4 regions of the Nocardiopsis nanhaiensis genome follow, and region 1 is predicted to be linked to each of the others. Evidence: predicted binding sites of a transcription regulator. Region 1 holds the regulator's gene; each other region holds the start of a gene.
What was found. Region 1 encodes LexA, which represses DNA repair genes until DNA is damaged. Its sites were predicted from a motif close to TCGAACANNTGTTCGA; they were not measured.

Region 1 (5,138 bases):
GGAGGGCGGCGAAGAGACCGCCGCCGACACCCTGCACGACACCGCCGACGGCAACGGATCCGAACCCGTCGAAGGGCTGGGCGACGAGGCCCTGAGCTGGGTCGAGGAAGGCACCTTCGAGGTGGGCTGCGTCGGCACCCGGGTCTCCAACCTGTACGTGGAGTCCTGCTACACGGCCGCCACCGACTACGACGCGGTCGGCTCGGTGGACGGCGACGTCGCAGCCGGGGAAGCGCAGCGCCTCGCAGAGGCCGTCGTCGACGAGCTGCCCGAGTCAGAGTAGGACCGATCGGGCCGGAGCCACGCCGGGCCTACCGAGGGTCTACCAGAGGCCGTCGACGAAGTCCTCCACGGCCGGGGCGACCTCCGGCGAAAAGGCGCGGTCGGCGTCCAGCGCGGCCGCACCCGGGGAGTCGTCGTACTCGCGCAGGACGTGGTCCACCCCGGCCAGGTCCACCCGCTCGGCGCCGTCGAAGCCCTCCATGAGCCGATCGATCTCCGCACGGTTGACCTGGGCGTCCTCGTCACCCCACAGGACCAGCACCGGGGTGCCCCCCGGGAGCCCTTCGGCGAGCTCCGGCGGGTCGAAGTCGTCGATCCAGGCGAGGAATTCCTCGCTCTCGGAGCTGAAGAGCCCGGTCCCGTCCTCCTCGGGCAGATCCTCACCGGCGCGGATCGCGGCCCGGGCCGCCCGGGAGTCGGAGAGCATCGCGACGGCGTCCGCCTCCTCGAGCCCGCCCTGGGCCTCACCCATGCGGACCTGCTCGGCGACCTGGCGGTCGATGAGGTCCAACATGCGGGTGCCCGGAGGGGCAGCCAGTACCAGTGCGGGATCAGCGTCCAAGAGGTCGTGGGCGCGCAGCGCGAACAGCGCACCCTCGCTGTGTCCCAGGACGACGGTGCGCTCAGGGTCGACCTCGGGCTGGGAGAGCAGCTCCTGGTAGGCAGCGACCATCTGCTCGTCGAAGACGAGCGGATCCACCGCGCCCTCCATGGCCGCCTGTTGGGACTCGTCCATGTCCGCCTCGTCGCCGCTGCCCAACTTGTCGTAGCGCAGCGTGGCCACCCCGGCGCCGGTGAGGACACGGGAGAGGTTGAGGTTGGTGTCGGCCTCGGGACGTTCCGGACCGTTGCCGTCCCGGTCGGTGGGCCCGCTGCCGGAGATGATGAGCGCCCCGGGGACGGTGCCGTCCCGGCCCTCCGCGGGGGAGGTGAAGGTACCGGGGACGGTGAGCCCGGCGCCCTCGAAGGAGACCTCGCGCTCGTCCCCGGCCGCGCCGGGCAGTTCCGGACCGTCCTCCGTGGGCATGCAGGCCGTGGCGAACAGCGTCGCGGCGGCCACGGCCGCGGACAGGAGGACGCGGGGCGCGGGCAGGAGTGAGCGGGCGCGGCCGCTGGTGCACGGTGGGCGGTGCGCGGAGGCGGTGGCAGGTGTCGACACGCCTTTCAGCGTATCGGCCCGCCGACCGCCCCCGTCGCTCACGTGCTGGCGGCGGGGCACCGCCCCCGCCGCACGGTCGGGGCTCAGACCCGGCGCATCACGGTGACGACCTTGCCGAGGATGGTCGCGTCGTCGCCGCTGATCGGTTCGTAGGCCTCGTTGCGGGGCATCAGCCAGGCGTGCCCGTCCTTGTCGCGGTGCAGCACCTTCACGGTCGCCTCGTCATCCAGCAGCGCCGCCACGATGTCGCCGTTCTCCGCGTCCTGCTGCTGGCGGATCACCACCATGTCACCGTCGGTGATGGCGGCGTCGATCATGGAGTCACCGACCACGGTGAGCATGAACAGGCGCCCCTCGCCGACGAGCTGGCGGGGCAGGGCGAGCACGTCCTCGACTGCCTCCTCGGCCAGGATCGGCCCACCGGCGGCGATCCGGCCGACCAGCGGCACCGAGGCCGCGCGGGTGGACTCAGCGGTGAGCTCCTCCGGGGTAAGGGACTGCCCGGTATCGCGGCCGGGCCTGCGCAGCTCGACGGCGCGCGGCCGGTTCTGGTCCCGGTGCAGGTAGCCCTTGCGCTGGAGGACCTTGAGCTGGTGCGCCACGCTGGACGGGCTGGACAGGCCGACCGTGTCACCGATCTCCCGGATGGACGGCGGATAGCCCCGCTCCCGGACGTACCGCTGAATGCAGTTGAGAACGCTCTGCTGGCGCGCGGTGAGTTTGGGGGAGTCGGGCGTGTCAGTGCCCGTGCCACCCACGGGCGAAAGAACAGTGGTGGGTCCGGAGCCGACGGCTCCGGGATTCTCCTCCGGCACGGCCGGGCCTCCTCGGCATTCGGTTCGGTCAGGGCCTGCAAGCGTGGCCAGTGCCGACCCGCGACCGCGCCGACCTGGTGGTCCACGGGGTGGCGAATCCGGCGTTAAGTCAAGCTCAACATTAGTCGTTGCACACGGTGATATCAAACAAGCGTTCGAGCGTCCGCAGGGTATTGCCGAGGATTTCCGATCCCCGTTTCCGGCGGGTCCCGCTTATGTGTGTACACGTGTTCACCCGTCGTTGTCTCCCGAATGGCACAAGAGGATCCGGCTCGATCTTCAGGGAAGTGTGCTCCGGCCGGTCGCCGGCCGGTATGGGGTTCGTCTCGCGTCCGCGTCCTGAGGGTGCCGATGCCGGAAAGGCCCATGTGGGGCGGGGTCCGGTCGATGCCGCGGGTGTGGTGTCCGGAAGGCCAGGTGCCCCAGCCCTCTATCCTTGGAGGCGGCTCCCAGTGCCGAAAGCCTCCGAGCCCCGTCTTCCCGTGTCCCGATCGCGGCCCGTCGGTCGCGGTGCCGTGTCGTGTGCGGAACGCGCCGCGGGGAAGGTTGCGGCACACGCCGCAGGGGTCATAAGTTCGACCACAACATCTGGTGTTGCCCATGGGGTAGCAGGCCAGAAGTTGTGGTTTAGTAGAGTCACGGGTTGTTGTTCGGGTAGAGGGAAGCAGGTGAACCGGGATGCACTGTCCGTTCTGCCGCCATCCGGACACCCGGGTGATCGACAGCAGATCCACCGATGACGGCGCGGCCATCCGGCGTCGGCGGTCCTGCCCGGTCTGCGAGCGCCGGTTCACCACACAGGAGACCGTCCTGCTGATGGTCGCCAAGCGCTCCGGAGTCACCGAACCCTTCAGCCGTACCAAGATCATCGCCGGGGTGCGCCGAGCCTGCCAGGGCCGCCCGGTCTCCGAGGACGCCCTCGCCAAACTCGGCCAGAAGGTCGAGGAGGAGATCCGGGGCCGGGGCGTGGCCGAGGTGCCCGCCAACGAGATCGGCCTCGCCATCCTCGGCCCGATGCGCGACCTGGACGAAGTCGCCTACCTGCACTTCGCCAGCGTCTACCGGGGCTTCGAGAGCCTGGCCGACTTCGAGTCCGAGATCGCCAGCCTGCGCCAGGACCGCGAGGACGAGGAGACTCCCGCGGTCGACACGACTTCCACCGGGTAGCGCCCCCGCGCGTCGAGCGCGCCGCCGGGACCAGCCGCCCCAGGGTGGTCTGACACGGGACGACAGAGCACGCCACCGTGCCCGCACCACCCCGACCTTCAAGTACGCCCGCGCGGTCACCTCCGGTCCGCGCACGAAGAGCATTTTCGGGGAGACGCCACCATGACCGAAACCACCAGCGGCCCAGCGGGGCGCAAGGGCAAGGGGCCCCGCAAGGGCCTCAAGATGAAGCGGGTCTTCACGGCCGAGGGGACACACCCCTACGACGCCCTCGAGTGGGAGCGCCGCGACGTCGTCATGACGAACTGGCGCGACGGCACCGTCAACTTCGAGCAGCGCGGCGTCGAGTTCCCCGCCAGCTGGTCGGTCAACGCCAGCCAGATCGTCGCGAGCAAGTACTTCCGCGGCGCCGTCGGCACCCCCGAGCGGGAGTGGAGCCTCAAGCAGCTCATCGACCGCGTCGTCGGTATGTACACCGAGACCGGGCGCACCAGCGGCTACTTCGCCTCCGAAGAGGACGCGGAGATCTTCGACCACGAGCTGAAGCACGCGCTGGCCAACCAGCTCTTCAGCTTCAACTCGCCGGTCTGGTTCAACGTGGGCACCGCCTCCCAGCAGCAAGTCTCAGCGTGTTTCATCCTCTCCGTCGACGACACGATGGAGTCGATCCTCGACTGGTACAAGGAGGAGGGGATCATCTTCAAGGGCGGCTCCGGCGCGGGTGTGAACCTGTCCCGGATCCGCTCCAGCATGGAGCTGCTCACCTCCGGCGGCACCGCTTCGGGCCCGGTCTCCTTCATGCGCGGTGCCGACGCCTCAGCCGGGACCATCAAGTCCGGCGGCGCCACCCGGCGCGCGGCCAAGATGGTCGTGCTGGACGTCGACCACCCCGACATCGAGGAGTTCGTCGAGACCAAGTCCCGCGAGGAGCACAAGATCCGTGCCCTGCGCGACGCCGGTTTCGACGTGGACCTGGGCGGCGACGACATGTTCAGCGTCCAGTACCAGAACGCCAACAACTCCGTCCGGGTCTCCGACGCCTTCATGCGCGCCGTCGACACCGGGTCCGAGTTCGGGCTCACCTCCCGCACCACGGGCGAGGTCCTCGCCACCGTGGACGCCAAGGACCTCTTCCACCGCATGGCCAAGGCCGCGTGGGAGTGCGCCGACCCGGGCATCCAGTACGACAGCACCATCCAGGACTGGCACACCAACCCCGAAACCGGACGAATCAGCGCAAGCAATCCGTGCTCGGAGTACCTCAGCCTGGACGACTCCTCCTGCAACCTGGCCTCGATCAACCTGCTGGAGTTCCTGCGCGAGGACGACAGCTTCGACGTGGAGACCTTCACCAAGCTCACCGAGCTGGTCATCACGGCGATGGACATCTCCATCACCTTCGCCGACTTCCCGACTCAGCAGATCGGCGACACCACGCGCGCCTACCGTCAACTGGGCATCGGCTACACCAACCTGGGCGCCCTGCTCATGGCGACCGGCCACGCCTACGACTCCGACGGCGGCCGCGCGGTCGCCTCCGCCATCACCTCGCTGATGACCGGTACCGCCTACCGCCGCAGCGCGGAACTGGCCGGCGTCGTCGGGCCCTACGACGGCTACAAGCGCAACGAGCAGGCGCACAAGCGCGTCATGCGCAAGCACGCCGCCGCCAACGACGACCTGCGCACGGTCGGCGTCCTGGAGCGGCCGATCCA
Region 2 (5,138 bases), on a different contig from region 1:
GGAGCTCTGCATCTGGGTCTCCTGCTGACGGCGCTTCTGGTTCGGGCGCCAGAACAGGAGCCAGAAGACCAGGAGGATCAGCAGGAACGGGAGCATCATGCCAATGAGGCTGCCCTCTCCCTGGGCACCTTCGGCGAGAGTGTAAATGCCCTGCACGGGGGCGTCCTTCCTGACGTTACCTGTGGCCGACGGTTGCCGGCTCGGACACCGCGACGACCACCTTCTTCGGGCCGTCCGACCACGGCGGTCGAATGCGCACCCGGCGTATACAACGCACGAAGGTGCCAACTCGTTCCACCGGTGTCGAACGACACCACACGAGGTCGCTGCCCCGCTTCGGCTGGTTCGCCCAGTTTACGTGGCGCTGATCACCAGTCATCCACCGGCCGAGAGTCAGGATGCTAACGGTTCGCCTCCGACAGGGAAATGCCTGGTGGCTCCAGTGTACGCCGAGGCGGAGGTCAGGATGCGTTGTCGCCCTTGGCCCCGCCGCCTCCTCTCCCATCGGTGGCGGATCCGGTGGCCGCGTCGGCCGCGGCGCCGAAGGCCGCGTCAGGCGGCGGGGTGAGTCCCATGTGGGCCCAGGCCATCGGGGTGGCCACCCGGCCCCGCGGGGTGCGGGCCAGGAAGCCGGAGCGGACGAGGAAGGGCTCGGCGACGACCTCCACCGTCTCGGCCTCCTCCCCCACGGACACCGCGAGGGTGGACAGTCCCACCGGACCGCCGCGGAATCGGTTCATGAGCACGTCGAGGATGGCCCGGTCCAGCCGGTCCAGGCCCAGGGCGTCCACCTCGTAGAGCTCCAAGGCGGCGTTGGCGTTGGCGAGGGTGAGGCGGCCGTCCCCGCGCACCTCCGCGTAGTCGCGGACGCGGCGCAGGAGGCGGTTCGCGATCCGGGGCGTTCCGCGTGAACGGCTGGCGATCTCGCGGGCCGCCTCCTCTTCCAAGGGCGCCCCGAGCAGCCCGGCCGAGCGGTGCAGGATCTGCTCCAGTTCGGAGGGCTCGTAGAAGTCCATGTGGGCGGTGAAGCCGAACCGGTCGCGCAGCGGAGCAGGGAGCATCCCCGCCCGGGTGGTGGCGCCGACCAGGGTGAACGGGGCGATGTCGAGCGGGATGGCGGTGGCGCCGGGCCCCTTGCCGACGATGACGTCGACCCGGAAGTCCTCCATGGCGACGTAGAGCATCTCCTCCGCCGGGCGGGCCATGCGGTGGATCTCATCGAGGAAGAGCACCTCGCCCTCCTGGAGCGTGGACAGCACTGCCGCGAGGTCCCCGGACCGCTCGATCGCGGGCCCCGAGGTGATGCGCAGGGGCGCGCTGAGCTCGGCGGCGATGATCATGGCCAAGGTGGTCTTTCCCAGACCGGGGCCGCCGGACATGAGGATGTGGTCCGGGGCGCGGTTGCGGCGCTGGGCGCTGTGCAGGACCAGGGAGAGCTGTTCGCGCACCCGGTGCTGACCGACGAACTCGCTGAGGGCCTTGGGCCGCAGCGCTCCCTCGATCTGGTGGTCGTCCACGTCGGCCTCGGGCGAGACCGCGTCGCGTTCGTGCATGGTCAACTCCTAGGCGCGGCTGAGGCTGCGCAGGGCGCTGCGCAGGAGGACGGTGACGTCGCTGGTTTCCTCGGCCTCGGCGGCGACGGAGGCCGCGGCGGCCTCGGCGTCCTTGGCCGACCAGCCGAGGTTGACCAGGCCGGAGACGACCTGCCCGCGCCAGGCGCCGCCCGGCTCGGAGCCGTTGGGGGCGTCGGTGGGGGGCAGGGTGCCGTCGGTCAGGACGGGCGCGTCGATCTTGCCGCGCAGTTCCAGGACGATGCGCTGCGCACCCTTCTTGCCGATACCGGGCACCCGGGTCAGGGCAGCGGTGTCCTCGGAGGACACGGCCTGGCGGAGGCTGTCGGGGCTGTGCACGGCGAGCATGGCCAGGGCGATGCGCGGGCCGATGCCGGAGGCGGTCTGAAGCTGTTCGAAGAGGTGCTTCTCGTCGTCGTCGGCGAACCCGAAGAGGGTGAGGGAGTCCTCCCGGACGACGAGGCTGGTGGCGACGGTGCCCTCCTCCCCCACGTGCAGGCGGGACAGGGCGGAGGGGGTGCACTGTACGGTCATCCCGACGCCGCCGACGTCGATGACGGCGCTGCCCGCGCCGCGTGCGGCCACCCGGCCGGTGAGGAACGCGATCATCTCGTGTGGGCACCTGGAGGGGTGCCCGTCTCCTTCCTGGGGGCGGTACTGCTGCCTGTTGCTGCCCGGGTCCGGTGGCCGGTCCTAGCGGCCGCGCGCGCGGCGGGCCAGTTCCACCTTGCGGGCGAAGTCCTGTTGGGCCTGGGCGACCCGCGCCTGGGCCCCGCCGCGCCAGATGTGGCAGATGGCCAGGGCCACCGCGTCCGCGGCGTCGGCGGGCCTGGGTGGCCCGTCCAGTCCGAGGATACGCGCCACCATGCCGCCGACCTGCTTCTTGTCGGCGCGGCCGTTGCCGCTGATGGCGGCCTTGGCCTCGCTCGGGGTGTGGGTGGCCACGGGCAGGCCGCGGCGGGCGGCACAGACCAGGGCGATCCCGCTGGCCTGGGCGGTGCCCATCACGGTGCTGAGGTTGTGCTGGGCGAAGACGCGCTCGACGGCGACGGCATCGGGCTCGTACTTGTCCAGCCACTCCTCGATGCCGCGTTCGATGGCGACCAACCGCTGCGGGAGTTCGGTGTCCGAGGCGGTGCGGACGGCGTCGGCGCCCAGGAGGCGCAGGGGGCGACCGATGGCCCCCTCCACGACACCGATGCCGCACCGGGTCAGCCCCGGGTCGATTCCCAGCACGCGCACGTTGCCACCGTCTCTCTTCTCGAACGCCCGTTCGCACCATGCTAGCGGTGGGCGGCGACGCGAACCGCCGTCCCACAGGGCGTGTTGGCCCTGGCCGAGCGTGTCGGGCCCGGGTGGCGACAGGGTACCGATCTAGGTTGGGGCGATGAGCTCACTCTCCGATCCCAAGGTCCGCGCATTCCTGCTCCAAGGCACCCGGACGGGCAAGGTCGCCTACACCTCCGCGGACGGCCGCCCCTTGGTGGCGCCGATCTGGTTCACCATCGACGGTGACGGGCTGGTGTTCAACACCGGCAGGGACAGTGCCAAAGGCAGGGCCTTCGCCCGTGACCCACGGCTGGCGCTGGTGGTGGACCTGGAGGAGCCGCCGTTCGGTTTCGTTCAGGTCCAGGGCGAGGCGGAAGTCTCCGAGGACCCCGGCGAACTGCTGCGTACCGCGACGGAGATCGCCCGGCGGTACATGGGGCCGGAGCGGGCCGAGGAGTTCGGCCGGCGCAACGGCGTCCCCGGCGAGCTTGTGGTGCGTGTGCGCCCGACAAAGGTGATCGCCGGCCTGGATATGACCGGCTGACTCGAACAGCTGGTCCGGACCCGTCCGAGCCGGTCAGGCTGTGGCGTGGTCGAGGAAGGCCTCGGCCGCCGCGGTGAGCGGGCCCTTGCGGCTGATCAGCGCCACTTCCAGGTGGTCTGTGGGCACCAGGTCCAGGACCAGCGCCCCGGCTTGTTCGGCGAGGGCCCGCCAGGCATCGGTGACTACGGCGAAACCGGCGCCGTCCAGGACGAGCGGCAGGATCGACACCCGGTGTTCGCTCTCCACCGCGATGTGCGCGTCCAGCCCTTCGGAGAGCAGGCGGTCGACGAATCGGCGCATGCCCGAGCCCCGGTGACCGACGATGAGGCGCCGCCCGGCGAGGTCGACGACGGGGACCGGCTCGCCCTGCGGGAAGGGCCCGCCCCGCGGGGCCAACAGCACGAAGGCCTGCTTGGCCAGGGGATACACGCGGACGTCGGCGTCGGCCGAGGGGCCGTCCGTGGCGATCACGCCGAGCTCGCAGGCGCCCGTGCGCACCATCTGGACGGCGTCCCGGTTGGTGAGGGCTCCCCGGATGGACACGGAAACCTCGGGATGGCGTTCGGTGAAGCCGGCGACCAGACCGGTGAGCGGCTCGATGGCCTGGGTGGGCAGCGCGGCCACGTCCACGCGGCCCCTTCGAAGCCCTTGGACGGCCTCCACCGCCGACCTGGCCAGATCGAGTCCGCGTACCGACTCGCGTGCGGGGCCGACGAGGGCGTGTCCAGCGTCGCTGAGTACGACGCGGCGGCCGATGCGGTGGAAGAGGTCACTTCCCAGGTCTCGTTCCAGGGCGCGGATCGCCTGTGAAAGGGACGGTTGGGAAAGGTGGAGGGCGGCCGCGGCCCGGTTCATCCCGCCGTGGTCGACGACGGCCAGGAAGTACTCCAGCTGCCGAACGTCCACTGTGCTCCCCCGAACCTGCCTGACCGGGTTCGCCCCGGCTCGTCCTATAAGTTCAGCTTATAAGAGCGATCGATAACCGGTCTTGGACGCCGCCCCGCCCGGGCTGCTGGGATCGGGGCATGAGCGACCGACTTCTCCCCGGCTTCTCGCGGCGAACCGTAGACGCTGACGGGGTACGCATCAGCGTCCGTGTCGCCGGAGCCGGGCCTCCGGTCCTGCTCCTGCACGGCTATCCCCAGACCCACCTCATCTGGCACAGGGTCGCCCCCGTACTGGCGGAACGGTTCACCGTCGTCCTCACCGACCTGCGCGGTTACGGGGACAGCGGCAAACCCGCCTCCGATGCCAGCCACCTCCCCTACTCCAAGCGCTCGATGGCGCGCGACCAGCTCCTCGTCATGCGCGAGCTCGGGTACGACCGCTTCGCCGTCGTCGGCCACGACCGGGGAGCCAGGGCCGGGCACCGGCTGGCCCTGGACCACCCCGAGGCGGTCACCGCTTTCGCCGCCCTGGACATCGTCCCGACCCGGTACTCGTTCGAGAACGCCGACGCCGACTTCGCCGCCGGCTACTACCACTGGTTCTTCCTGACGGCCGGAAACGGCATCCCCGAGCACCTCATCGGACAGGACCCGGGGTTCTGGGTCCGGACCCGCATGAACGCCCGCCACCACGGCGGGGCCGCCTTCGACCCGGCGGCGGTCGAGGAGTACGTCCGCTGCTTCAGCGACCCCGCCGCAATCCACGCCTCCTGCGAGGACTACCGGGCGGCCGCCACCGTCGACCTCGAACACGACCGCGAGGACGCCGGGCGCCGCATCGACTGTCCCGTCCTCCTGCTGTGGGGG
Region 3 (5,138 bases), on a different contig from region 1:
TGCCTGTCGGCGGCGGGCGCCCTCGTCAACGGCGGCGCAGAAAGCAGGGTGCGGTTCACCGCCGGGCGTTCAGAACTCCGGGTCGGGGAGGTCGACGTCCAGGCCCTCCCGTTCGAGTTCCTCTCGGACGATCCGGTAGGCGAGGCCGCCCGGGTAGCCCTTGCGGCCGAGGGCGCCGAGAGCACGGCGGATCCGGGCCTCCTCGTCCTTGTTCCGGCTGCCGCGCAGGCTCTTGCGGGCCAGGGACCGGGCACCGTCCTGCTCGTCCTCGTCACTGACCTCCGCGACCGCCTCGCGGACGGTCTCCTCCTCGACGCCCCGGGTACGCAGCTCCCGCGACAGGGCCCGGCGGGACAGGTGGCGGCTGTGCTGGCGCGAGGACACCCACGCTCGGGCGAAGGCTTCGTCGTCGACCAGCCCGGCCTCGTCGAGGCCGTTGAGGACCGACTCCACCACCTCGTCCGGGTACTCCCTGCGGTACAGGGACCGCTCCAGTTGGGCGCGGGTGCGCGGCGAGTGCGTGAGCATCCGCAGGACCAGGTTCCTCGCCCTGCTCTCCAGCTTGTCGCGGGCCTTGCCCTCGGGGTCCGTTCCGGACGGGTCCTGCCCGTCCGGAACGGACCCGTCGTCGGCGCTCACCGGGTCGGCCTGGGCCTGCCCGGTGCGGTCAGGGGACCGGCGCCGCTCACGCATCCGGGTCGGGCGCCTTGGTGGTCTTGGCGGAGGCCCGCTTGGCGGGGGCCTTGGCCTCGTCCTTGGCCGGTTCGGCCCTGGCGTCCTTGTCCTCGGCGGTGGTGGAGGCGCTGTCGTCACCACCGCCGATACCCATCTTCTCCTTGATCTTCTTCTCGACCTCAAGGGCCACGTCGACGTTCTCCCGCAGGAAATTGCGCGCGTTCTCCTTGCCCTGCCCGAGCTGGGTTCCTTCGTAGGTGTACCAGGCCCCGGACTTGCGCACGATCGCGTGCTCGACCCCCAGGTCGATCAGGCTGCCCTCACGGGAGACCCCGACGCCGTAGAGGATGTCGAATTCCGCCTGCTTGAACGGCGGCGCGATCTTGTTCTTCACGACCTTGACGCGGGTCCGGTTTCCCACCGCGTCGGTGCCGTCCTTCAGAGTTTCAATGCGCCGCACATCCAAACGCACCGAGGAATAGAACTTGAGCGCCTTTCCACCGGTCGTCGTCTCAGGGCTGTTGTGCACCATGACACCGTCGACGAAGTAGTTGTGGTTGCCCTCCACCTCGATGTCGAACTTGCGCATGCTGCGGGTTTCCGGCTTGACCTGGATGTCCAGGACCGGCGAGGCCACCAGGCGATCAACCGGTTCAGCGAGTTCGGGAACCACCTGGCACTGGTCCTGGTAGCGCGGGAGCAGCTTGTGGGCCATGGACTCGTGCACGTACGGTGCCACCAGTTCCTGGAACTGGGCGCTGGCGGCGGTACTGAACTGGATGTAGGAGATGGCCCGCTGGCCACGCTTGACCAGTTTGGCGTCGAGTCCGTAGGTGTCGCGCAGGTGGTCGGTGAGACGCTCACGGGTACCGGGGCTCATCGCCTCGACGCAGATCTCGATACGGCCGCTGCCGCCTTCGGTGCGCCCTTGCGCCCCCTTGGACCGCACCGTGAAGCATCCGTCGTCCATGTACCAGACGGCCAGCGCCAAAGGGGTGAGCGCCTTGATGAACTCCCAGTTCAGGTGCTTCTTCCCATCTCCGAAGTACACGGCCTCGCGGAGCTCGGCGAGTTCGGGCAGAGGGGTGAAGTCGGCGAAGACCGCACCCTTGGCGTTACTGGTCCGGGTGCACCCGATGTTGCCCAGCAGGGAGACCTTCCAGTCCAGGTAGTCAGCCTGTGCTGCTCCCTGGCCCATCCTGAAGCGGGTACCCGTACGCCCCCGCGTGTTCGGGGAGAGGTTTCCATCCCCCATGAGGGCGCCGAAGACCACCTGCCGCTGCTGCTCGTTCAGGTAATGCGTCTGCGAAGTCAGCACACGGTCGCCGGGGAGGAGCTCTCCGGCCTCCCGCCAGCCGCCCGGGGTCCGCACGAGGTGGTTGGGGGTCGCGGCGAACTGCGAACGACCGTTCTTCCCCGACCGCGCCACAGTGAATTGGAGGAAATGGTCGGCCACACCGTTGTCGAACCAGTCGACGACGCGACGCGGAACGACCTCGTCCCGCTCGGGGTCGTAGGAGAGAACCTCGACGTCCATCTTCTGGTTGACGATCTTGCCGATCTTCTCCTGCGTGCCATCGGCCAATGTCACGCGGGTATTGTAATGCATGCAGCCGAACATCACGCCGACTTTTTCACGAAGCTGGTTAATGAAAATGGCGGTCGTTCCGGTGGAACTCAATGCGCCGGCGATTTTTCGCAGTGCCTGGGACATGAGGCGGGCCTGCAGGCCGACGTGGCTGTCGCCCATCTCGCCCTCGATCTCAGCGCGGGGCACCAGGGCCGCCACGGAGTCGATGACGATGATGGAGACGGCGCCCGAGCGGATGAGCATGTCGACGATCTCCAGCGCCTGCTCACCGGTGTCCGGCTGGGAGAGGAGGAGGTTGTCGGTGTCGACACCGATCTTCTTGGCGTACACCGGGTCGAGAGCGTGCTCGGCGTCGACGAAGGCGGCGATACCGCCCATCTTCTGGGCGCTGGCCACCGCGTGCAGGGCGACGGTCGTCTTCCCCGAACTCTCCGGTCCGTATACCTCCACGACCCGGCCCTTGGGCAGGCCGCCGATACCGAGGGCGACGTCCAGGGCGATGGCTCCGGTGGGGATCGCCTCGATCGGCGGGCGGTCGTCGTCGCCCAGGCGCATGACGGAGCCCTTGCCGAACTGCCGCTCGATCTGCGCGAGCGCTGTCTCGAGAGCCTTGTCTCGGTCTCCAGATGCCACGGGGTTCCCCTGTTGGGTCGATGCCTTTTTCTTCATAATGGGCCTGACGCTACGCGGTCGCTACGACAATCGCGACGCTCCTCGTCGGCCTGTGGAAAACCCAGACTACCCGAACCCCTGTTCGAATGCCGGGACAGACCCCTGCCGTGTCGGATCTTCTTGTGTCGGGCCTCGGCCGAGGTCAGCGGGCGGAGGCGGGAAGGTCGAACGCGTCACACACCGCCCGCCACACCTCCTTGGGCCCGATCCCGTCGGACAGCGCCTGGTTGACGGTCCGGGATCCGAGCCCTTCGATGACGTAGTCCTTGGCGAGGCTCTCCGCGTAGGCCTCGCCGAACTGCTCGTGCATGCTGCGCCAGAAAAGGGTGAGTCTCATCGCCATCAGTATGGGTGATGGAACGGACCCGCGCGGCCCGGTCCACAGGATGGGGCCGGTCTCACCCCGCTACCCCGGTCCCAGCCGTCTGCGTCCCCGGGTGTCCTCCCCCGTTCTGTCCGAACCCTTCGCCAGACTGGCGGCATGACCCCTGCGACCAACCCGCTCGAACCCTTCGGTGCCTCGACGCGGACCTGGTTCGACCAGGCCTTCCCCGGCGGCCCCACCACGGCCCAGGCCCAGGCCTGGCAGGCGATCTCCGAGGGACGCAACACCCTGGTCGTCGCGCCGACCGGTTCCGGAAAGACCCTGTCGGCCTTCCTCTGGTCCCTGGACCGGCTCACCCACGCGCCAGTCCCCGAGGACCGGTCCCGGCGCTGCCGCGTGCTGTACGTGTCGCCGCTGAAGGCCCTTGCTGTGGACGTGGAGCGCAACCTCCGGCGGCCGCTGGCCGGGATCGCGGCGGCGGCCGAGGCCTCCGGCGAGGAGCTCTCGCCGGTCACGGTGGGGGTGCGCACCGGGGACACCCCGGCCCAGGAGCGGCGCCGGCAGGCGGCGCGTCCGCCGGACGTGCTCATCACCACACCGGAGTCCCTGTTCCTGGTGCTGACCTCCAAGGCCCGCGAGGGCCTGTCCGGGGTGGAGACGGTGATCGTCGACGAGGTGCACGCCCTGGCGGGGACCAAGCGCGGCGCCCACCTGGCCCTGAGCCTGGAGCGGTTGGCGGCCCTGTTGGACCGGCCCGCCCAGCGGATCGGTCTGTCCGCGACCGTGCGCCCCCGGGAGACCGTGGCGGAGTACCTGGGCGGGGCCACGGTCGTGGCGCCGCCGGACACCCCGCACATGGACCTGCGGGTGGAGGCTCCGGTTCCGGACCTGGACGAGCCGGGCGGTCCTTCGCCCGAGGGGGTGCCGCCGGACCCGCGGGCGGGCAACACCATGAGCCGGGGTTCGGTGTGGCCGCACGTGGAGCGCCGGGTGTTGGAGCTGGTGGAGGAGCACCGGTCGACGATCGTGTTCACCAACGGCCGCCGGACCGCCGAGAAGCTGTGTGCCCGCCTCAACGACCTGTACGGCGAACGGGGCGGCGCTGGCGGGCTCCCGCCGGAGGAGGTCGCCGCCCAGGTCACCGGCCAGTCCGAGCAGAGCCGGGGCGGTGAAGCGGTGATCGCCCGCGCCCACCACGGTTCCATGTCGAAGGCCGAGAGGGCGGTGATCGAGGACGACCTGAAGGCGGGGCGGCTGCGGTGCGTGGTGGCCACGTCCAGCTTGGAACTGGGGGTGGACATGGGCGCGGTGGACCTGGTGGTCCAGGTCGCCGCTCCCCCGTCGGTGGCCAACGGCCTCCAGCGGGTCGGGCGCGCGGGCCACCAGGTGGGTGAGACGTCGCGCGGGGTGTTCCTGCCCCAGTACCGGGGCGACCTGTTGGCGACCACGGTGGTGACCGAGCGGATGCGCGCGGGCGGGATCGAGCGGCTGGAGATGCCGAGCAATCCGTTGGATGTGCTGTCGCAGCAGGTGGTGGCGATGGTGGCGATGGACGACTGGCCGGTCGCCGACTTGGCGGCGCTGGTGCGGCGTGCGGCCCCGTTCACCGACCTGGCCGATTCGGTGTTGGAGTCGGTGTTGGACATGTTGTCGGGGCGCTACCCCTCGGATGAGTTCGCCGAGCTGCGTCCGCGGGTGGTGTGGGACCGGGACGGGGATGTGTTGCGGGGGCGGCCGGGGGCTCAGCGGTTGGCGGTGATCAGCGGTGGCACCATCCCCGACCGCGGGCTGTACGGGGTGCATCTGGCGTCGGACTCCGACAGCAAGGCGCCGACTCGTGTGGGCGAGCTGGACGAGGAGATGGTGTACGAGTCC
Region 4 (5,138 bases), on a different contig from region 1:
ACCGGGTCCCCATCGCCATCCCCGCGGCCCCGTAGGCGAGCGCGGCCACCAGACCGCGGCCGTCGAAGAACCCGCCGGCCGCGATCACCGGGATGTCGACGGCGTCCACGACCTGGGGGAGGAGCAGGGTGGTGGCGACCCCGCCGGTGTGACCACCGCCCTCGCCTCCCTGCACGAGCACGGCGTCCGCGCCCCACGACGCGACCTTCTCGGCGTGGCGCCGGGCTCCCACCGACGGGATGACCACCACCCCGGCGTCCTTCAGCCTGCCGATGAGCTCCGGCCGGGGCGCGAGCGCGAAGGACGCCACCCGCACCCTCTCCCGGATGATCAGGTCGACGCGCTCCTCCGCGTCGCCGGCGTCCGCGCGCAGGTTCACCCCGAAGGGCTGGTCGGTGCGCTCGTGCACCTCGCGGACCGCCTCGGTGAGCTGCTCCACCGTCATGGTCGCCGAGGCCAGGATGCCCAGCCCTCCGGAGTTGGCCGTCGCCGAGACCAGCCGGGGCCCCGCCACCCAGCCCATGCCGGTCTGCACGATCGGGTACCGGCACCCCACCAGTTCGGTGAGGGGTGTGCTCAGCGCGGACGAGGTCATGCGGGAACCTCCCGGTCGCGCAGGCCGCCCGGGTCGAGGACCTCGCGCAGGACGCGCAGCTCCTCGTCGGAGGGTGTCCGGGTGACCGTGACACCGCCCTCGGGGGCAGCGAGGTCGAAGCCGGTGCTGTCCCGGACCTCCTCCTCGGTGACACCGGGGTGGGTGGAGAGCAGCCGTACCGTCTCCTCGGGACCGCCGAAGTCCAGCACCGCCAGGTTGGTGACGATCCGGCGCAGGTCGTGGGCGTGCTCGGTGCCGACCCCGCTGACCATGTCGACCTCGTCGACGAAGACCCGCCGTGAGTGCTTGGGGATCCAGTAGCTGGTGGGGTTGCGTACGGTGTTGCCGGGTGCCCCGCGCGCGCCGAGCAGCTGGGATTTCGGCTTCTCCCAGTCACCGACGCAGGAGATGTTGCTGCGGCCGCGGCGGTCCAGCTGCGAGGCGCCCATCATGACGTGGCGGCGGCCGTGCAGGACGAGCCACAGGTGGTCCCGGAAGGGCAGCCACCCCTCGGCCTCGCCGCTGCCGGGGTCCGCGGTGCGTCCCAGCGGCAGCGTGTCCCGGCTGACGAGCGGCCCTCCGTCCGTGGTGAGCAGGTCCGGTTCGAAGGTGAGCCGGGCCAGCCTGGCCCCGAGGACCGAGCAGGTACCCATGGCGGCGGCGAGGGTCTCTCCGTCACCGCGCCAGGCGTCCGCGCAGGCGGTCACGCACACTTCGGCTCGCGTCGTCGTCATCGGTTGACCTCCCGCTGGTAGGTGGGCTCGTCGGCGTCCAGGTAGCGCGCACGGAACTCCTGCCAGAGCTCCGGGTCGCGGGCGGCCTCGGCGTAGCGCTTCTGGAAGGCTTCGTCCCGCCCGTAGTCGGGCTCGCACGTGGTGAAGTGCGCGCCGTGGGGGGTCTCCGCGACCCCGGTGACCATCGACCGGCTGACCAGCAGGGACTGGACCGGCCCGGTGAAGGAGTCCACCAGTTGCTCGCAGGACACGTACGAGCTCTCCGCCGCCTTCACGAAGAGGTCGTCCATGTAGGGGTCGGGACCGAGGTACTGCCCGTTCCCGCGCCGGTCGGCCCGGTTCATGTGTACGAGCGCCGCGTCGAGGCGGAGCGCCGGCATCGCTACCAGCTCCTCGCCGTCCGGTGCGGCGGTGGCGGGGTAGGGGGAGCGGACGGTGCGCAGCCCGGGGTTGACGCGGAGCACGTCGGAACCGCGGCCCACGGGCGTGGCCAGGAACGGCAGCCGGTGCGCTGCGGCGAGCAGGCCGAACATGAACATGCCCTCGTCGTACTCGGTGAACTCGATCTCGCCGCTCTGGCGGGCGGAGCGGAAGAAGGGCTCCAAGGGCACCGAGTCCATGGTGACGAACGGGGCGACCACGCGCCGCACCTTGCCGTAGGCGCACAGCAGGCCCACGTCCGGGCCTCCGTAGGAGACCACGGTGAGGTCGCACAGGGAGGAGCGGCAGATCGCGCGGACCAGCGCCATCGGTTTGCGGCGCGAGCCCCAGCCGCCGATACCGATCGTCATCCCGTCGCTCAGCGATCCGGCGATCTCGTCGGGTGTCTTCACCTTGTCCATCGTGGCCTCGCTCATCGTGTCTCCGATCCGGCGAACGCTTCGCGGTGCCGGTCCCCGGCGCCGGTCAGGTTGAGTTCGAAGGTGAACCCCTGCTCGAACCGGTAGCTGCGCTTGACGTCGACCGGGTCGATGCCGTTCAGGGACTCCTTGGCGCGCCGGATGACGTGGGGGTCCTTCTCCGCGATGCGGACCGCGACCTCCAGGGCCGCGTCGCGGAGGTCGGCGCCCGGGACCACGGACAGCACCGAACCGAAGGCGTGCAGCTCGGCGGCGGTCGCCTCGCGGCAGGTGTAGACCATGGCGCGCATCAGGTGCTGCGGGACGAGCCGGGCCAGGTGGGTGGCGGCACCGAGGGCGCCGCGGTCCACCTCGGGCAGGCCGAAACGGGCGTCGTCCGCGGCGATCACGACGTCCGCGTTGCCGACCAGTCCGATGCCTCCGCCGAGGCAGAAGCCCTGGACGGCGGCGACCACGGGGACCTCGCAGTCGTAGACGGCCGCGAAGGCCGCGTAGCAGCCCCGGTTGGCGCCGACGAGGGCGTCGAAGCCGGAGGTGCGCTGCATTTCCTTGATGTCGACCCCGGCGTTGAAGCCGCGGCCCTCCGCGCGGAGGAGGACGGCGCGGGTCGCGGGGTCACGGCCGGCGGCGGTGAGTTCGTCGGCGAGGTCGTACCACCCGCGTACCGTCAGCGCGTTCACCGGCGGGGCGTCGACCACGATCTCGACGACCCCGTTCGGGTGCCTTGTGGAGGAGATACTCATGCACTTCCTTCCCACCAAACGTTTGTTAGAATTTGATGCTACCAGCAGCCGGGGGAAGGGGGCATGCCGGAAGTGGGGCAGATGAGTGCGCGGGCCCACCGGTTGCTCCGGTGGGCCCGCGCTGACCTGGGTCGCTTAGTAAGCGGGGACGCTTACCGGGCCGGGTACTGGGCGGAGACCAGGAGTTCGACGTTGCGGTCGCCGGGCTCCCCGACGTCAGCGAGGTCGGTGTACAGGTCGTTCAGGGACAGCTCCCGGTACAGCGAGGCCAGTCCCGCCGCGGAGAAGTCGCCGTGGTCGACCCGGTACGGGCTGTCGGCCTCCAGCAGCGTGGTGAACAGCGACATCGTGCCGTCGTCGTTGTCCACGATCTCGATGCTGCGCGCCATCTGCGGGTGGTCGATGTGCGAGGCGGTGTTGATCTCCCAGAACCCGCGCTCCGGGTTGCTGGAGGTGTGCGCACGCACCTTGTTGTGGTGGGTGTGCCCGTTCACCCAGGCCAGGACGTTGGGGTAGCGCTTGAGCATGGCCACCAGGATCTCGCCGATGAAGCGCGGCTCCGCGGGGCGGCGCCGGTCCGGGAGCGGGTTGTTCATCGTGTCGCTGGTGTGGTGGCTGAACAGTACGAACAGCTCGTCGGTCACCTGCTGGGTCTGGCGGCGGCCGAGCAGGTCGTAGTAGACCGAGCTCGCCGAGCGCAGGGTGTCCTCCAACCAGTCGTACTGGGTCTTGCCGATGGAGCCGTTGGCCAGGCCCGCGAGCGTGGTGGTGTCCAGGCTGATCCCGGTGACGCCCTCGGCGATCTCGAAGGTGTAGAAGCAGTCCACTCCGTCAGCGTTCGCCTCGCCGAACCCGTGCCCGACCGGCCCGGGGCCGGTGTTGGCCTCGTCTAGGTGGGCCGCGACGAACCCCTCGGTGTCGAAGGGGGCGCGGCGCTCGTCGGGGGTGACCGTGGCGATCACCGAAGAGGCGGCAAGTGTGCCGTCCTCGTCCAGGCGCTCCACCTCGTCGGGCAGATCTCCGGCCCGGTCCTCGTCGGTCATCGCGTCGGCCGCCTGGTCGGCCACCTCCCCGTCGGCGAACATGATCTTGCGGTCGCCGGTGAAGCAGTCCGTCAGCGTGCCCGCGGGCAGGGTGCCGGAAGGGGTGTTGTCGTGGTTGCCCACGGTGCAATACCAGGGGATGCTCAGGCCGGGCGCGCTGAACTCGCTGATGGCCGCGTCCAGGAACCCCGGTAGGTACGGGAAGCCGCCCTCCTCCTTGTAGCGGTCGAGGAGTTCGCTGTCGGGGTGCCAGTACAGGTCGGAGCCGCAGTTCTGCACCCCCTCGAAACCCGTCGGGTCCCCGGTGTTGGGGGTCAGGGCGCCGCCGTTGAGCACCGCCATGAGCCAGTCGAGTTCGATCTGCTCGTGGTTGTCGGTGTTGTCGCCGGTGGTCATCATGAAGTCGAACGCCCGCCCGGTGACGGGGCCCGAACGCAGCGAGTTGACCCGCTCGACCAGCGCGGACGCCCCGACGGTGCAGAGCGACTCCTGGGGGCGGTGCGCGCTGGAGCCGAGGATCGGGTGGGTGTACTCGAAGCGCACGGGGCTCTGCGCGTCCATGATGTGCAGGTCGGTGAACTGGACGAAGGCGGCCAGCGGGGTGCGCCGGTCGTCGCGGCCGGACTGCGCGTCCACCAAGTCCTCACGGACCTCCATCGGCCAGCCGGGACCGGCGCTGAGGAGCCGGTAGCCGTCACCGGAGGCGGTGGCGACTTCTGCGAGGGTCGTGCCCTCGGGGTTGACGACCCGTTTGAGGGTCTCGCGGACGAGGCCGTCGCGGGTCGATGCGGAGACAGGGAGCGCGGGGAGGCCCAGGGCCAAGCCGAAGCCCGCGGTGGCCGTCGTGAGGAATCCGCGCCGGTTGAGGGATGCCATGGGTGCGGCGGTCCTTTCGGCCCTGCCAGGGGCCTGTGGGTAGAGCGGGGGCGTCGTCGTGAGTGGGGGGGCGTGAGTGGGGGCGCCGTCATTAAAGGCCGGGACCGCGGCGCGGGGCAACGGGGTGCGGTGCCCCTGCGGTGGACCCGGCTCCGTGGGACCGGCGAGCCGATGGGTACGATCACCGGTTCGGCCCAAAGCGCGGGGCGGTACGCCACCGGTGTGCTACGCGGAGTGATAACCGGGCGTCCGCGGCCCCGTCGTTCGCCCGTGGGGGACTGTTCGCC

Region 2: ruvC (crossover junction endodeoxyribonuclease RuvC) is a predicted target of LexA. The motif match lies at 2,833-2,848, and genes of this name have one in related genera.
Region 3: recA (intein-containing recombinase RecA) is a predicted target of LexA. The motif match lies at 3,009-3,024, and genes of this name have one in related genera.
Region 4: ACYVD1_RS28335 (enoyl-CoA hydratase family protein) is a predicted target of LexA. The motif match lies at 2,947-2,962, and genes of this name have one in related genera.

What each region holds. Positions count from the first base shown of each region.
Region 1 covers NZ_BAAGZJ010000001.1:144,784-149,921, forward strand. Annotated here, with positions in the region: gene ACYVD1_RS00660 (hypothetical protein) at 1-283, shown strand, start outside; gene ACYVD1_RS00665 (alpha/beta hydrolase family protein) at 323-1,441, opposite strand; gene lexA (transcriptional repressor LexA) at 1,525-2,256, opposite strand; gene nrdR (transcriptional regulator NrdR) at 2,935-3,423, shown strand; gene ACYVD1_RS00680 (vitamin B12-dependent ribonucleotide reductase) at 3,586-5,138, shown strand, end outside.
Region 2 covers NZ_BAAGZJ010000039.1:43,386-48,523, reverse strand. Annotated here, with positions in the region: gene yajC (preprotein translocase subunit YajC) at 1-156, opposite strand, end outside; gene ruvB (Holliday junction branch migration DNA helicase RuvB) at 462-1,553, opposite strand; gene ruvA (Holliday junction branch migration protein RuvA) at 1,563-2,180, opposite strand; gene ruvC (crossover junction endodeoxyribonuclease RuvC) at 2,265-2,813, opposite strand; gene ACYVD1_RS19225 (PPOX class F420-dependent oxidoreductase) at 2,959-3,384, shown strand; gene ACYVD1_RS19220 (LysR family transcriptional regulator) at 3,418-4,290, opposite strand; gene ACYVD1_RS19215 (alpha/beta fold hydrolase) at 4,410-5,138, shown strand, end outside.
Region 3 covers NZ_BAAGZJ010000014.1:27,791-32,928, reverse strand. Annotated here, with positions in the region: gene ACYVD1_RS09200 (regulatory protein RecX) at 70-693, opposite strand; gene recA (intein-containing recombinase RecA) at 686-2,899, opposite strand; gene ACYVD1_RS09190 (DUF3046 domain-containing protein) at 3,081-3,275, opposite strand; gene ACYVD1_RS09185 (DEAD/DEAH box helicase) at 3,420-5,138, shown strand, end outside.
Region 4 covers NZ_BAAGZJ010000083.1:22,536-27,673, forward strand. Annotated here, with positions in the region: gene ACYVD1_RS28320 (NAD(P)H-dependent flavin oxidoreductase) at 1-595, opposite strand, end outside; gene ACYVD1_RS28325 (CoA-transferase subunit beta) at 592-1,329, opposite strand; gene ACYVD1_RS28330 (CoA transferase subunit A) at 1,326-2,186, opposite strand; gene ACYVD1_RS28335 (enoyl-CoA hydratase family protein) at 2,183-2,932, opposite strand; gene ACYVD1_RS28340 (TIGR03767 family metallophosphoesterase) at 3,085-4,851, opposite strand.